Regions from separate parts of the Myroides albus genome, predicted to be linked through region 1. Evidence: riboswitches for the same ligand, from Rfam matches in the RefSeq annotation. Region 1 holds a riboswitch; each other region holds the start of a gene.
The links. A riboswitch is a leader RNA that binds a small molecule or an ion and turns the genes downstream of it on or off. The one in region 1 is predicted to bind cobalamin.
Positions count from the first base shown of each region.

Region 2: another riboswitch for cobalamin. It lies ahead of NWE55_RS13975 (acyl-CoA thioesterase); the one in region 1 lies ahead of NWE55_RS08865 (TonB-dependent receptor).
Region 3: another riboswitch for cobalamin. It lies ahead of NWE55_RS11670 (acyl-CoA thioesterase); the one in region 1 lies ahead of NWE55_RS08865 (TonB-dependent receptor).

Region 1 is NZ_CP102754.1:1,924,492-1,929,909, reverse strand. It holds gene NWE55_RS08895 (hypothetical protein) at 1-111, shown strand, start outside; gene NWE55_RS08890 (hypothetical protein) at 108-587, opposite strand; gene NWE55_RS08885 (DUF456 domain-containing protein) at 640-1,146, shown strand; gene NWE55_RS08880 (hypothetical protein) at 1,172-1,495, opposite strand; gene NWE55_RS08875 (DMT family transporter) at 1,553-2,437, opposite strand; gene NWE55_RS08870 (MepB family protein) at 2,534-2,998, shown strand; cobalamin riboswitch at 3,155-3,339, shown strand; gene NWE55_RS08865 (TonB-dependent receptor) at 3,455-5,418, shown strand, end outside.
Region 2 is NZ_CP102754.1:3,131,907-3,137,324, reverse strand. It holds gene NWE55_RS13985 (M56 family metallopeptidase) at 1-1,506, opposite strand, end outside; gene NWE55_RS13980 (BlaI/MecI/CopY family transcriptional regulator) at 1,525-1,887, opposite strand; adenosylcobalamin-variant (AdoCbl-variant) riboswitch at 2,264-2,359, shown strand; gene NWE55_RS13975 (acyl-CoA thioesterase) at 2,528-2,953, shown strand; gene NWE55_RS13970 (siderophore ABC transporter substrate-binding protein) at 3,324-4,259, opposite strand; gene NWE55_RS13965 (iron ABC transporter ATP-binding protein) at 4,284-5,042, opposite strand; gene NWE55_RS13960 (iron chelate uptake ABC transporter family permease subunit) at 5,039-5,418, opposite strand, start outside.
Region 3 is NZ_CP102754.1:2,553,958-2,559,375, forward strand. It holds gene NWE55_RS11665 (LTA synthase family protein) at 1-1,959, shown strand, start outside; cobalamin riboswitch at 2,114-2,305, shown strand; gene NWE55_RS11670 (acyl-CoA thioesterase) at 2,490-2,888, shown strand; gene leuB (3-isopropylmalate dehydrogenase) at 3,970-5,088, opposite strand; gene leuD (3-isopropylmalate dehydratase small subunit) at 5,091-5,418, opposite strand, start outside.

The sequences.
Region 1 (5,418 bases):
AGCCAGTGGGTAGTAGCTTTAGTAGCTACACTGATATGGTTATTAAACATTGTGCTACCGATAAGTATAGGGAGTTATTTCGTATTGACTTATCGAGTAAAATCAACTTAGTATTTGTTTAATAACACAGGAATAACAAATTGAGTAGATACAGGAATACCTCTTTTAGTTGCGGGATATATAGCAGGAAAATCTTTCTTTTTCTCTTGTAATAAACTGTCAATAGCATATATCTGAATAGCTAAGCTATCTGGTGCTTTATAAACAGCAAAGTCAATTTTGGAATCTGCTTGAACTGTAACTAATACTTGCACACTTTCAATTTGAGAGAACTTCCCTTCTAACGTGTCCTGTAATAGTCGCTGTTGCAATTCGAGTGCAACACTATCGAAAAAGCAATCTTTCTTCTGCTGCAAATCTTGAATAGTATCACAACCTTCAAAGTTTGGATAGGTATCCACCTTGGACCAATCAATTTTTTCTAACTCTTTTTGTAATAATTCACCTTCTTTTTCTATCTTAGAAGTTGAAAACTGACAAGCGGTAAAAGAGAAAGCTATAATGGTAAAAAATACTAACCTATACATACTTAATTACTAATGTCGGACGTTAATTAATCAAAAATACAAAAAAAAATCGATGGAATATTTTCTATTAATATTAAGTATAGCATTACTCTTGATTGGCTTAATCGGCAGTGTATTACCAGGTCTTCCAGGTCTTCCTTTAAGCTGGTTTGGATTATTGTCTTTGTATTTTGTAGAAGGAGTTTCTGTTAGCGGTTATTTACTTTGGGCTACTGCCGTCATTACAATCGCAATCACCATTCTCGACTACGTAATTCCTTCTGTGGGTACCAAGCGTTTCGGAGGAAGTAGTTATGGAGTATGGGGTACCAATATTGGATTAGTTGTTGGCTTAATCGCACCTATTCCGTTTGGTTTTATCATTGGCCCTTTCTTAGGCGCTTTCATAGGTGAAATAATTTACAAAAGCGATGATCTTTCCAGAGCTTTCAAAGCAGCAGTAGGATCATTTATAGGATTCCTTGCCTCAACTTTCATGAAAGTTTTTGCAGGTATCGTATTCTTTGGTTTAGGAGTTTTTATCATGATTAAAAACTACGCTGTTTGGTTCGGCAACTAATTACTTAACTAACCATTTAACTAACTTACTTTTCAAGCTTCACTCGTATAACATTACCAAAAGAATTACTCATTGATGTCTTGATTTCAGAATTGGTAATGCGCACTTTCAACTCATCGTTAAAACGAACATTTACATCGTTAGTATATTCATCAAAATTACTTACTCGCACATTCATACTACCATCGTCATTCAAAGGAACTAATCCATATCCTAAAGGCGCAGAATTTGGAATACTTCCCTCTGTAGCATGGGCTTTTGGAACAATTGATAAATCTCGAATTACCATTATCAATAAACAACCTGCGATAACAGTTAGTATTGCCTTAGTATAAAAATCTACTTTCATATTTAAAAATTTAATCATTTAAATATAAGGCATTTAAACCAAAAAACAGTGCTTATTCTACTTAATCACTCTCTTTCTAAAAGACCATAAAGGTTTTTCGATAAATGTGATAGCAATACCAAATAGAATTATAACTCCACCGTAAATCATCTTACTTGATATATCCTCATCTAAGAACATCCATGCCAAAAGAGCAGCGATAAGAGCTTGACTTAATAAACTCAACGATACTCTTGTTGCCCTCATATTCTGTGTGGCATAGCTAATTAACAACCAAGCTAACAATTGGCAAACTATCCCCTGTACAACAAGACTTAACCATCCTGCTGTACTAAAGCCAATAAAACTGGAACCACTAATCCAATTAACTATTCCTAAGAAAAGAGAAGAAACAAGCAAACTATAGGTCATAAATGGAATTACACCTACTTCGCCCAATACTTTTTTACTCAATAAGATATAACACGCATATAAGACCCCTGAGAGAATACCCAATCCGAATGGCAAATCAAAAGACAAATTAACAAACACATCTACACCAACAAGTACAACCATTCCTATCAAAGCAAACACCGTCCCTATCCAAAAATTGATACTTGGCTTATTAGTTAAGAAAAAATAGCTTCCTATCCCTACCCAAACAGGTGCTAAATTAGTTAACAACGTCGCTTGTGTCGCGGTAGATCCTTGAATCGCTTGATTCCAAACCGCAATATCAGAACCAAAGAAAATACCGCATAAGACAATATAAAACATCGTTCTACGTGGATAAATATGCAACTTCTTAGTAATAAAAGCATAAGGAACCACAAATAGTGCGGCAATTGCCATACGATAAAAAGCAGAAATTAGACTTGGAGTCAAATTCATCTTTACAATGACAGGGAAAATTGAAATACACAGAATCCCAATAAACAATGCAATTCTCGGTTTTGAAAACATGGTACTATTTTAAATATATTGCAAATAAACAATGATTTTACAAAATTTACGACAACAATAATTACTTTTACTTTTTATCCTCAAATTTATATAATAATGGCTTCTATTCCATCCTTCTTAAAGACACTGCAAGGTGTACTAAACATTTCTACTCAAGCAATACCATGTGATTTTAAGTTCCCAAGAGAAACAAGTGAATACAATGCCTGTTCATTTACGTTAGAAAACAAAAATATTATTTATAGAAAAGCGAAACTAACTCCTAAAAAAGTAGGCCTTTTTGTGGCAATATGGGAACGTGATGAGGATGGACAAACAAGACCTTATTCTAACGATGACGATTTTGACTTCCTTTTAATCGATATCGATTCTCCTTCCATCAAAGGGTTCTTCCTTTATCCCAAAAACACATTAATTGAATTGAATATTATCTCCTCAGAACAAACCCAAGGTAAAAGAGGCATGCGTGTCTACCCCACTGCTGAAGATAATATGAATAAACAAGCAACAAAAACGTATAAAAGTCACCTACCCTATTTCCACACTGTTGAAAACAATTAGATAATATAATTACTTTCTTCAAAAAATAAAAAGAGGAATATCCATACCCTTATCTACAAAAAGCAATAGGTTACTTAGTCATCAAGCTTTGAAAGACCTTATTTTTCTGATAGTATGCTACTTAATTCCTTTTTCAAATGAGTTTTTTACATATATTTGTATCAATCAAGGTGGTTTATTAGAATAATAATAAAAAGGGAATTAGGTGAAAGTCCTAAACAGACCCGCTGCTGTAAGCTCATAAATTTAGCAAACCTCGTTGTCCACTGTATTGGCCTAATATGGGAAGGACGTTTGTATAAAGAGTAAGTCAGAATACCTGCCATCTATTGATTGCTGTTTAATGTTTTCGGGTATAAAACAAACACGCTACAACACTTCCCCTAATTTAGGGACTAATGTTTTATGCGTCTGTATTAGCCCAAAGGTATTAGACTAAATATTAGCCCAAAAACTATGAAATTAAAATTCTGCTTATTGTCTATTGCCTTCCTCTGGGTTGGCAAGGTTACGCTTTTTGCACAAACACAAAAAGACAGTATTACCACATTAAATGAAATTGTCATTCAAAAAGAAGTTTTCAAAGATCTTATACCAGTACAAACACTTTCGGGAGAAGCTCTCGAACGACTTAATAGCCATAGTGTAGCAGATGCCCTACGCTACTTTTCTGGAGTAAAAATTAAGGATTACGGTGGCATGGGAGGACTTAAGACGATAGATGTTCGAAACATGGGAACGCACCACGTAGGAGTCTTCTACAATGGTATACAGATTGGAAACGCACAAAACGGTATTGTGGATTTAGGTAAATTCTCTCTTGACAATGTAGAGGCAATAAAACTATATAATGGACAAAGGAGTACTATCTTCCAGTCTGCAAAAGAATATGCCTCAGCATCTACAGTCTATATCCAAACTAAAAAGCCTGTTTTCACAGAGGGAAAAGATGTTAACCTATCAGCGAAGTATAAAGCTGGTAGCATTCAATTAACCAATCCTTCCATTCGTACAGAATACAAAATTAACGATAATGTTAGCACTACTATAAGTGCAGAATACATGCATTCTAACGGCCGTTACAAATTCAGACAAAAGCGACATAACCTAAATGGGACAGTCGCTTACGACACAGTCGGACATCGCCTGAATAGCGACATAGATGCTTACCGAATTGAAAATTCTTGGTATGGTAAAGACGATAAAAACACATGGTCTGCAAACCTATATTACTATCAATCAGATAGAGGTCTTCCAGGAGCTGTTATCAAGAAAAGTGACGTTACCTTAGAAACCGAGAACATCAACGAGCGTCAAATTGACAAAAACTTTATGGGACAAGCTGAATGGACAAGATATGTATCTGATCGATACCAGTTTCTGCTAAAAGCTAAGTTTGCCTATGACCTTATGAATTACACCTCTCGTAAAACGGTAGATTTTCAAGGAGAGGAGGTTACCTATAACCCCCAATTTGACAATACCTTCTACCAACAAGACTGGTATATATCTGCAGCTCATCTGTATAAAATTAGCCCTATATGGGAAGTTTCACTTTCTACAGACCTGCAATACAACAAACTAAATGCTACACGAAAAGGACAAGGTACTTTATTCTCCTATCCTGAAAGATATACTTTTATGACTGCCTTTGCAACTTCGGTTGATTTAGGTAAAGTAAAAGCACAAGGAAACATACTGGGAACCTTTACGAATGAAAAAGTGCGTCACAATTTCAAAGCACCAAATAGATCTGTCTGGGCTCCTTCCCTATTTGTAAGTTACAAACCTTGGAATGAACACAATCTAAACATTCATGCTTTTTACAAATACATCTTTCGACTTCCAACTTTCAATGACCTCTACTATACACAATTAGGAACGTCAAACCTAAGACCTGAAATATCAAGGCAATTTAACTTAGGGATTAATTACAATAAAGCACTTAACCACTCTTTCGTCAAAGAATTTCGCGTTTCAGTAGAATCTTATTATGCAAATATCACAGACAAAATCATAGCATCTCCTACTTCAAGTATGATGCGATGGATGATGACTAACCTTGGTAAGGTAGAAAACTACGGAATTGAATCAGCAGTAGGAACTACATTAAATATACTTCCTGACTTAGACTTAGGAATTAACCTTACCTACGAATACACAAGCTCGAAAGACAAGAGTTTAACACTATACGGAAAACCGTCATATTATGGAGATCAAATACCATATGCTCCTTGGCATTCTGGATCTTCGATAGTCGAATTAAACTACAAAGATTGGGGACTTAACTACAGTTTTATTTATGTAGGTAAGCGATATAATGGCAATAAAAACAACATAAAACGCAATGAAATACAACCTTGGTATACTCATGATATTTCACTTCAAAAGAGCTTTAAATGGAAAGATTATAAATTCAA
Region 2 (5,418 bases), 1.2 Mb from region 1:
GGCAGCTATTTCAGCTTTTCGTTTTTCGATTCGCTCTTTAACAGCATCATCACGCATCTCTTTACTTACTGCCACTTCTAATTTCCTTGCCTGACGTTCCTTTTTAAGTTCTACTTTTCTTTTTTGTAGTTCCTTTCGCAATTCAATTTTTCGCAAGTTTTTCTCTTGGTCATTATTGTCTATTGTCAAAATAAAGACCACACCATTTTTACCTTCCTCTCCATATTGTTCAATTCCTTGCTTAGGTTCAAAGACATAGACAGACTCAATATCTTCTGGTAAAATAGCCTTGACTTGTTGTGAATCAGCATTCTCTCCATCCACAATATACATAGGAGAATGTTTACCTATTTCCGCCAATTTGTCCAATCCACGACCTTTCAGTTGTTCTGACTTCTTTGTCTGCTTTTTACCACGCTCCACCCTATATACTTGCACAGTAGAGTCAGTAGATTTATCTGATTGGTCTTTACTAATTTCACTCACTAGGCCAAGAGTATCTTGCGCGAGTATGGGAGCAAGTTGCTTCTGATCAAAATCGGATAATATCACAGGTAATGACTGACTTTGCAATTGATCTACAAAGTTTGATAAACTTTCACTATCTGGCTTACTATTATTTATCTTCGCTTTTACTTGTACTTGAAAAAAGCCAAAAAAAGCCAGTAAAAATGGCATAAGTAACAACAATTTCATTTTTTTCATGATTGGTGATTTTTGAGTGTTAAGCATTATGATTCTGCGTTTGAAATCCGAAGACTTGAAAGAATTAACAATAGATGTATGTTCTAATCTTGCATATTGGTACTCCAATAAAGCTTTTTGATAATCAAACGTATTAATATCGCGACTTACTTGCTGATCTACAAGGAATTCTAAATTCAAATTAATCGCTCGTTGCAGTAAGTACACAAAGGGATTTATCCAACATACTGCTTTTGTCACTCCTATAATCAATAGGTCAACAGAGTGTTTTTGCTTGATGTGAATACTCTCGTGTAATAAAACAAGATCTATTCGCTCTATCTGCTTATAATTTGCAGGTAGAACAATACTGTTCCAGAAAGAATAAGCATCTTTAGTACGATGATCTACAAGGACATTACCTGCAATCTCACAACTGTGCAATGAGCCGATACGATACAAGACACGCAGATATTGCACTAAGAGTGAAAGTAAAAACAAAGCGCCTATTCCCGCATAAAGGGATATTGCATAGTCCTGCCAATTCACGGTAGTTTCTATTACTTGCATTGTATGATCTGTTGGTAGATCTACTTGCTTACTATCAACTAACCACTGATCAAGTAAAATAGGAGTGTCCTCAAGAATTATTTCCCTTGTCCAAAAAACACTTGGCAGAATAAAACTACCTGCGATAGCCAATAGAAAGTACCACCTTATTGTGCGTACAAAAGTTTCTCTTCGCAAAAACACGTAGTAAAATGCAAAGGTAAAACTCAACAACAAGTTGACTTTTAGAAAATAAATAAAAATGGTCGTCATAAGTCAGTCGATTGGTTCTTACTTTCTATTCTTCTCAATTAATGCGCTAATTTCATCGAGTTCTTCTTTGCTTATATTCTTGTCCTTGACAAAGAAGTTTACCAGATTTGCAAAAGAATTATCAAAGTACTTCTGCATGGTATCTTCCATAAACTGTTTCTTATAAGATGAAATATCAACTAAGGGATAATATTGATGCGACTTCCCAAAAGTATGATGTGCTACCACTCCTTTGTCCTCTAATATTCGCACCAAAGTCGAAAGTGTATTGTAATGTGGTTTTGGTTCATCCATCTGTTGCAAAATATCATTTATAAATCCCTTTTCAATTTTCCACAAAATGCGCATGATCTCCTCCTCTTTGTTTGTAAGCTTCTCCATTGTCTAATTTTTATTAGTTAATCAAACATACAACTAATTCTTTAGTTATCGACATAAAAACTTAATTAACAATGAAATACACTATAATAAAAAAACTTTTTTCTCTCGCTAACAATTAATAAACTCTTATATTATTATATGATTTCATAGCAAAAAGTAAAACTTGAGAAAACAAAGAGTTTATAAAATACTTTGTCAATAATAACATATAGAAACACCAATTGACAAGACAAATCAATTGCTCCTACTATCAATCTAAAACACTATGAGAAGCTAAGAGTCATAGACTATTATTTCACAAAGGCCACTTATAAACCATTTATACTTCGTATATTTGCCCTTGTATAGAACACAAAAGTGTAAGTTTGTTCTTAGTACTAAGACAAGTGGGGAATCGTGTGAAATTCACGAGCTGTCGCGCAACTGTAAATAATCAGCCGAGCTGATTATAAGTCAGATTACCACACTTACTCAGCTATACGAACCATAAACCATGCTTTCGCGATTTGAAGCTTAGTCGAAATTAGAGCTATTTCCCTTATGACATTTTGAAATGCTCTACAATGATTAAACCAAACCATAAGCTATACCAATTTAAAAGGTAAAAAGTAAACTAAGTAATAACAATCATTACATCAATATGGAAGGTCAATTAACAAACAGAGAATTACGTATCCAAAAGAAAATTAAAGATTCCGAAACTCACGTATTCAGAACAGTATTCCCTGGGCAAACAAATCACCACAATACAATGTTTGGTGGGGCAGTATTATACATTATGGATGAAATTGCCTTTATGACAGCTACGCGTTTTTGTCGTAAACCTATTGTAACTGTATCGAGTGATAAAGTTGACTTTAATCACCCAATTCCCGCTGGAACATTAGTAGAACTAATTGGAACTGTTACTCGTGTAGGACGCACAAGTTTGGATGTACGTGTAGATGTATTTGTAGAGAGCATGTATAGAGATGGACGTGAAAAGGCAATCACAGGATCTTTTACCCTTGTTGCTATTAACGAAAGCAAAAGACCAGTACCTGTTCTGGATGAAATAGATGAATAAGATTCACCTTAAATAACAAAAGCTCTCTGTAATAGAGAGCTTTTTTTTGTTATCCATACACGAAATAGGAATTAAGCTCAAGTGTTTTAGCACTTAATATAAAAGTTTAATACATCCGTGTTTTGGCCTATATCTTTATTTTTTCTATACGCATTATGCCAATCTAATCACAATTAGCTAAGAGCTACTAAAAAACGCATAAGTGTCATGGCTAAAAGATAAAATATTCTACATCTTCATCTTGTAGTTTTCCCCTACTCTACTAACACTTAGGATAATATTTGGTCAATCCAAACTTAAAAACCGAGTACTATATAAAAACAAAAGGGCTATACTTGCGTATAACCCTTTTATTCATTTAAAATTAAATTTACTCAGCGATTGCATTTTCGACCTCTGTGATCATCATTTTGATAGATTTTAATCCACCTCCTGATAAATACCATACTTCAGGGTTTAAGAATACAATTTTATCGTTTTTATAAGCATTTGTCTGTTGAATTAAAGCATTAGCAAATGCCTCTTTAGTCATTGTCGCTCTTTTAATAGCAGCACCACGGTCAATAACAAAGATATAGTCAGGGTTCATTTCCTTGATAAACTCATTAGAAATAGATTGTCCATGGGTAGCAACTTCAATCTTGTTATCTGCTGGTTTTACACCAAACACATCGTGAATGATACCAAAACGAGAACCTGGTCCATAAGCACTCATACGACCTTCATTTGTCAATACAATTAAAGCTTTCTTGTCAGACTTCGCTGCAGCTTCGTTAATCTTAGCGATACGTGCATCAATATCTTTTAACTCTTTTTCTACTTGCTCCTCTTTGCCAAACATCTTACCGATAGCGATTTGATTGTTTTTAAAAGAAGTCATATAATCTTTTGCATCTACATCTAAGTTTACAGCAGGTGCAATTTTGTTAAACTCGTCTACCATAGCAGCAGTACGCGCTCCAATCACAATTAATTCAGGATCAGCAGCATTCACTTTTTCTAAGTTTGGCTCCTTAATACCCCCAATATCAACAATAGACTCGTCTTTTGCATACTTGTCTAAGTAAGATGGAAGATTTGTTTTAGGCGCTCCTTTTACAGGAATACCAAGCTCATCAAAAGAATCTAAAGCACCATATGCAATCACAACAACATTTTTAGGGTTCTTTAAAACCTCAGTTGTTCCAGAGATATGCTCTACAGTTACTTTTTCTCTTTCTGTATTCTCCTCTTGTTTTTTCGTGTCCTTGCACGAAACAAAAAGCATAGCTGAAGCAGCTAAACAGCTTATAAATAATTTACTCATAATTTTAGTTAACAATTTAATAATCTACTTAAAATAAATACAGACTTTATTGTTACAGTTATCGACTATAGTCATATCTATGTCGAACACTTCCTTCATGATATCTTCGCGAATAATATCATCTGTTGGTCCAAAATGGATAATCTTGTGATCTTTAACCGCGGCAATATAATCTGCATAAGAAGACGCATAATTAATGTCGTGCACTACAATAATGATTGTCTTCCCGTAATCATCTGCTAAGACACGAAGAATCTTCATAATCTCAACAGAGTGTTTCATATCTAAATTATTTAGTGGTTCGTCCAGCAAAATATAATCTGTATCTTGTGCCAGAACCATCGCTAAGAATGTGCGCTGTCTCTGTCCTCCACTAAGTTCATCAATATATTGATCTTGAATATCAATCAAGCCCATAAAATCAAGACTCTCATCTATCTTCTCATGGTCAAGGTGATTTAATCTTCCTTGCGAATGTGGAAAGCGCCCGAAAGACACTAATTCCTTCACAGTTAATCGTACATTAGGATGATTTGCCTGTTTTAAAATAGATAAACGCTTAGCAAAATCTCTATTGGTAAAATTGACAATTTCTTGATTAACTAAGTTAATCTCTCCTGAATCGCGCGCCACAAGTCTACTGATGATAGACAATAGCGTACTCTTTCCAGTCCCATTACCTCCAACTAAACAAGTAATTTTACCTTTTGGGAAACTAACTGAAACGTTGTCAAGTATGCTCTTTTCCCCATATTTCTTGGTTACATTTTTTACCTCAATCATCCTCTGTTACTTCTTAATAATAAATAAATGAAATATATACCTCCTACAAAATTAATGATAATACTTATTGTTGTTGACATATTAAATAAATGTTCAACAAGGTATTGTCCGCCAATTACTGTTACAGCTGTCAATAAACAACAAGCTGTTACCATATAGATATGTTTGCTTGATTTAACCAACTCATAAGTTAGGTTTGCTACCAATATTCCCAAAAAGGTAATAGGCCCTACAAGAGCTGTTGATATAGCAACCATCACTGAGATAATCATCAAGTTCACTTTAATCACCTTGTGATAATCAACCCCTAAGCTTATTGCATTCTCTCTACCCAAACTCATTACATCTAACTGTCTAAAATATCTTGCTCCCCAAA
Region 3 (5,418 bases), 630 kb from region 1:
TTAATCACCTTCGGGAATTTCACTGATTTGTCTTCATATAAGGTAGGAGTAATAGAGGCTTTTATTGTCGGAGCTCGCTTTGACGTTTCAGCGATCTGTTATGGATTTTTACCAGTTGTTTTATTATGGCTTATATCTTTATTTTTACCCAAGCGCTTTAATATAAGATATAGTCGCTTTTACGGTAGCTTTATCAAGTACTACTTAATCTTTGTATTAGTAGTGTTTTTATCACTTATTATTATAGACTATTTTTTCTATCAGTTTTTCCAATCTCATATCAATCTCTTGTTCTTCGGTATTTTTGAAGATGATACTACAGCTGTTTTGAATTCAGTATGGACGGATTATCCTATCTTCAAAATATTAATTACTTATGTGATTGCAATTGTAGGGTTGTTATTTGTTTCGAAAAGAGTAAAGAAATCATTGGCACGTCCTATAATACAACAGAGTAAAGCTTTATCACTTGTTTTACTATTGTTATTTCCTTTAGTTTTTGTTGGGATGCGTGGAAGTGTAGGAGTGTTTACGCTTCGCAGAGAGCACACCAATATTACAGCTAATGAGTTTGTTAATTCACTGTGTTATAATGCGCTTTATAGTTTAAAGTTTGCCAACTCAGAACGCAAGGAAAATAGGATAAACCCCGATATTGAAAGTGAATTAAAAGCTAATGGTTACGAAAGTTTGCTTGGTGTTTTACAGCACTATAAAGGAGAGCAGCTTGATTTGTTTGACAATAATTTAGAGCGAAAGACTGCCTATAGTGAATTCTTAGAGCAAAATCCTCCTAATGTTATATTCTTACAGATGGAGAGTATGAGTAATCATTACTTTGACATGAATTCAAAAGAATTTAATCTTATCGGAGATCTGGCAGGTCAATTAGATGACCTATACTATTTTAAGAATAGCTTATCAGCTTATAATGGTACGATACAGACTTTGGAGAATTTTATATTAGGTACACCAAAGACGATTATATCCCAATCTGTGTATTTTGACACTCCTTTTAGCAGTGCTATTACACTTCCCTTTAAGAGCAAGGGATACGATACGTATTTCTTGACAGGAGCGAGTATATCTTGGCGTAATATAGATAAGATGCTTCAAAAACAGTCTTTTGATTACATCGAAGGAAAGAATAATATTTTAGAATCCTATCCTGGTGCCGAAGAATTTGCTTGGGGGGTTCACGATGGTTATTTAATGGATTACATTTTAGATAAATTGAAAGTAGATGATGGAAAACCAAAATTCATTTTTGGTTTGACAATCAGTAATCATACGCCTTTTGTTGTTCCTAAAAGTTACACAACGCAACCTATCGTCATGCCAGATAGTTTAAAACAAAAGATAAGAGTTGATGAGCAAACAGCTTATGCCAACTTTTACTCTCATCAATATGGTGCTGCAATGCTTGCTAAGTTGATTGAAGAAGTTAGGAACTCTCCATTAGGTGAGAATACCATAATAGCAGCTTCTGGAGATCACAATATTCGCCAAGTTTTCGAATATTCTCCTGAAGAAGGTTTCCTCAAGCGAAGTGTGCCTATTTTGTTTTATATTCCAGAGAAGTATAAACCAAGTAATTTTGATCAAGAGAGAGTATCTTCTCATAAAGATATATTTCCTACCCTTTTTAATTTGAGTCTATCTGAAACCATTTATACGTATACAGGGGATAATTTATTTGGCAATGAGAGCAAATATCACTTTGCTATTAATGATTACAATTTTATAGCAGATTCAATCGGAGCTGTTGCAATAGAGAATAATCAACCCTATTACTATACATGGTCAAATTCGTCACAGAAGCGAAAGTTAAAGATTGACGAGGCAAATTCTACTCATGCTAAGTATATGTTAGAAAAGATGAAATCATTTACTACGATGAAGACGATTAAGATTTATCAAGATATCAATAAGGCACAAGAACTTAAAAAACAACTTTAGCCTTGGAAAGAGACTCAGTTGGGTCTCTTTTTTTTGCTGTATGGCGAAGAAGTCCTTCTGATTGGTCAGTAGGTAGGTCAGTAATTTTAAGCTATAAGATAGTTTATTTGCAAAGTTTGCTTATCTTCGCTGTCAAGATTCCAAAATAGGAATTAAAATATCAACAAAGAAAGGTTATACTTAGCTGTATACGAAAAGGGAATCGTGTGTAAATCACGAACTGTCGCGCAACTGTAAGTAACTTAAAATTCTTTACCCTCATAGTGTTCCACTGTCTATGTGTAGATGGGAAGGACGGTAAAAGAATGTTACAAGTCAGGAGACCTGCCTATCTTTAGTAGACCATGCTTTCGCGGTTTAGAGCTTATGTCAGAGTTGAATATCCTTAATGCAATCATTGTTTTTACAATGGTGTTTTTATTGTATTCACTTCTCTTTTCATTTGTTTCCTTTCCCAATTTATTATTGTTTACTAATTATAGGGTTCCTTTATTTCTCATCTGATATTTTATCAATATAAGTTTGAATTAATGGTAGTATCTGAATCAATCGAATTACAAATGCAACAAGCTGAAACACGTGTTTTTAAAGTGGTGTTTCCTGAAATAATAAATCATCATAATACGATGTTTGGGGGTAGGGTAATTTTGATGATGACAGAAACTGCTTTTATGACAGCTACGCGTTTTTGCCGCAAGAACTTTGTAATTGTCAATGCTGATAAAATTGATTTTTTAAAGCCAATACCTGCTGGTTCACTGATTGAAATGGTAGGTAATGTCGAGTCAATTGGCAATACAAGTATTCGCATTCGCGTGAATGTATTTAGAGAAAAAATGAAAGATATCGAACGCGTTGAAGTAGTTAGTGGTGTATTTACCTTAGTTGCTATCAACGATGATAATAGACCAGTTCGAATCTTAGATTAAGATATTTAAAATAATAAATTGTGTAAGCATCTTACATTTTTTAGTTTTTGGTAGAAAAATAGCTCCGTTAAGGGGCTATTTTCATTTTGTACTTTACAAAAAGTAGTTTATTTCGAATTCATATCAAAAGACCAAAACTAAGTAAAATGAACTTTTACTTTAAAAGGATAAACTCTTGATTCTTATTTCTCTTTACCTAATACGAATGAATTTGTTATTAGCATTAATAGAACCAGTAGTCTCATTAATGTTTTAATTACTAAAGAAATGAATATTTGGCTTGTCGTGTTTGTTTTAAGCTTCTAATGTGCTTTAGTAATGCTTTTTGATGTTTTTGAATTAATGAATGCACTTAATCTTAATTCTTTCTTGTTGGTTGTAACACTGAGATACTAATTATGAGCTCCTTTACTTCAATAAGTAGAAGTGTTTTCTTAGGACTTTCTTGCGGTTTCCTTGCAGTTTCTTGGGGGTTTTCCTCGCAAAAGGGGGTGTTTTCCGAAGAAAACCCCTAGCATACCGCAAGAATACCTAAAGGAAGTGCGATCAACTTAGTACCTAATCACTCTTGTAGTAGCGATGTTTTTTGGCTAACTACCTTAAAAATGTAGTCAATCAGTTTTCTTTTACAGTAAAGTTTCAATTGCTCGATATCACTTTAGCTGTTTATTTAGTAGTTTAATGAAGAAATTGCATACGTAGTTTGACTGATTTTTCTCGTTGTAAAATGTCTTCATATACTGACGTATTGTGAAAGCAGTTTAAAGTGAATTGTACTGAAGGAGATTGATTCGCGCAATTGTCTTTTCCTTTGAAAATGTTTTACTGTTAGGCTTTTATTTCTTCTATTTGAGTACTGTTGAAGGTGGGTATTGCGAAAGAAGGTAAGAACTGTTTTTGTACTGCGGCACTTTGTAATAGTGGGGAGAACTGTTCTTTTACATTTTCTTCAAAGACTTTTTAAGCTGATCCGACATTTCTACTATTGTAATGTATAAAAAACAACAAGTCTACCTTGATTAGAGGTAGACTTGTCCCAAAAACTAGAAGGTTAAAAATAATTTTAACAATATAAGAACTATTATATGATAGTTGACTTGCTGTGAGTCATGTTATCCTGATATCGATGACCCGTTCTAAAACGCACGTGGTTGGCAATTTTATTGCCTACATCAGTTGTACTATAAGTTGATTCTTTGACTAAGTCAGGAGTTAGCACTCCTTCGTTAATTGTGTGTAATACAGCATCTCTAATCGCTTCGGCAGCATCGTGTTCTCCTAAGTGATCTAACATCATTGCACCACTGAGAATAGATGCGATTGGATTGGCAATACCTTTGCCTTTTGCTTGTGGATATGATCCGTGAATAGGCTCAAATAGCGCTGTGTGCGTTCCTATCGATGCAGAAGGTAGTAGTCCAATAGATCCACCGATTACACTGGCTTCGTCTGAAATAATATCACCAAACATATTCTCTGTTAAGATTACGTCGAATTGTTTAGGGTTCAAAATTAGTTGCATTGCTGCATTGTCTACAAACATATATTCAACTTCTACAGTTGGGTATTGAGCTGCTAAGGATTGCACTACTCTTCTCCACAATCTCGATGTTTCTAAAACATTGGCTTTATCAATTAGGGTAAGTTTTTTGTTTCTTTTATCTGCGGCTTGAAAAGCTAGGTGTGCAATGTTTTCGATTTCATCTTGTGAATAGGAGCAAAGGTCTGAAGCAGCTCGCCCATCTGCGGATATACTCTTTTGGCCAAAGTATATCCCACTAATTAATTCACGAAAAATAACTAGATCTGTATTTTGAATAATATTTTCTTTTAAAGGACTTTGGTTAATTAGCTTGTTGTAAGCTTTGACAGGTCTAATATTGGCGAATAACCCTAATTCCTTTCGTAGGGCAAGTAAACCTTGTTCCGGTCTCACTGCAGCATTGGTATCATTGTCATACTTAGGGTCGCCAATAGCACCAAATAACACAGCATCTGTTCTTTTGCATACAGCTATAGTATGCTCTGGTAGGGGCTCATTTGCTTGGTCTATTGCCACTGCTCCAATTAAGGCATTGTGGTAATGTAGCTCAAAAACATAAGTTTGTGAGACAGCGTCTAATACTTTTATAGTTTCTTTTACTACTTCTGGGCCTATACCATCTCCAGAAAGTACTGCGATTTGGTAACTTTTTGTCATAATTAATTGTTTTGGTTGTTGCGCTCGAAAGCTTCTATTTTGCTCTTTTGACTTAGTAAATAGTCAATATCGTCGTATCCGTGTAGAAGACATATCTTCTTATAAGGATCAAGTTCAAAGTTGTGCTTTTGTTCATTTACTTCTATGGTTTGTGCCTCCACATCAATTTTAATTTTGGTCAAAGGTTCTCGTTGAACTGTTTGAAGTAAGTAGTGCAGATATTCAGAACTAACAGTGATTGGTAATAACCCATTATTTAAAGCATTCCCTTTAAAAATATCTGCAAAATAACTACTTACAACAACTTTAAAACCATAATCTGTCAATGCC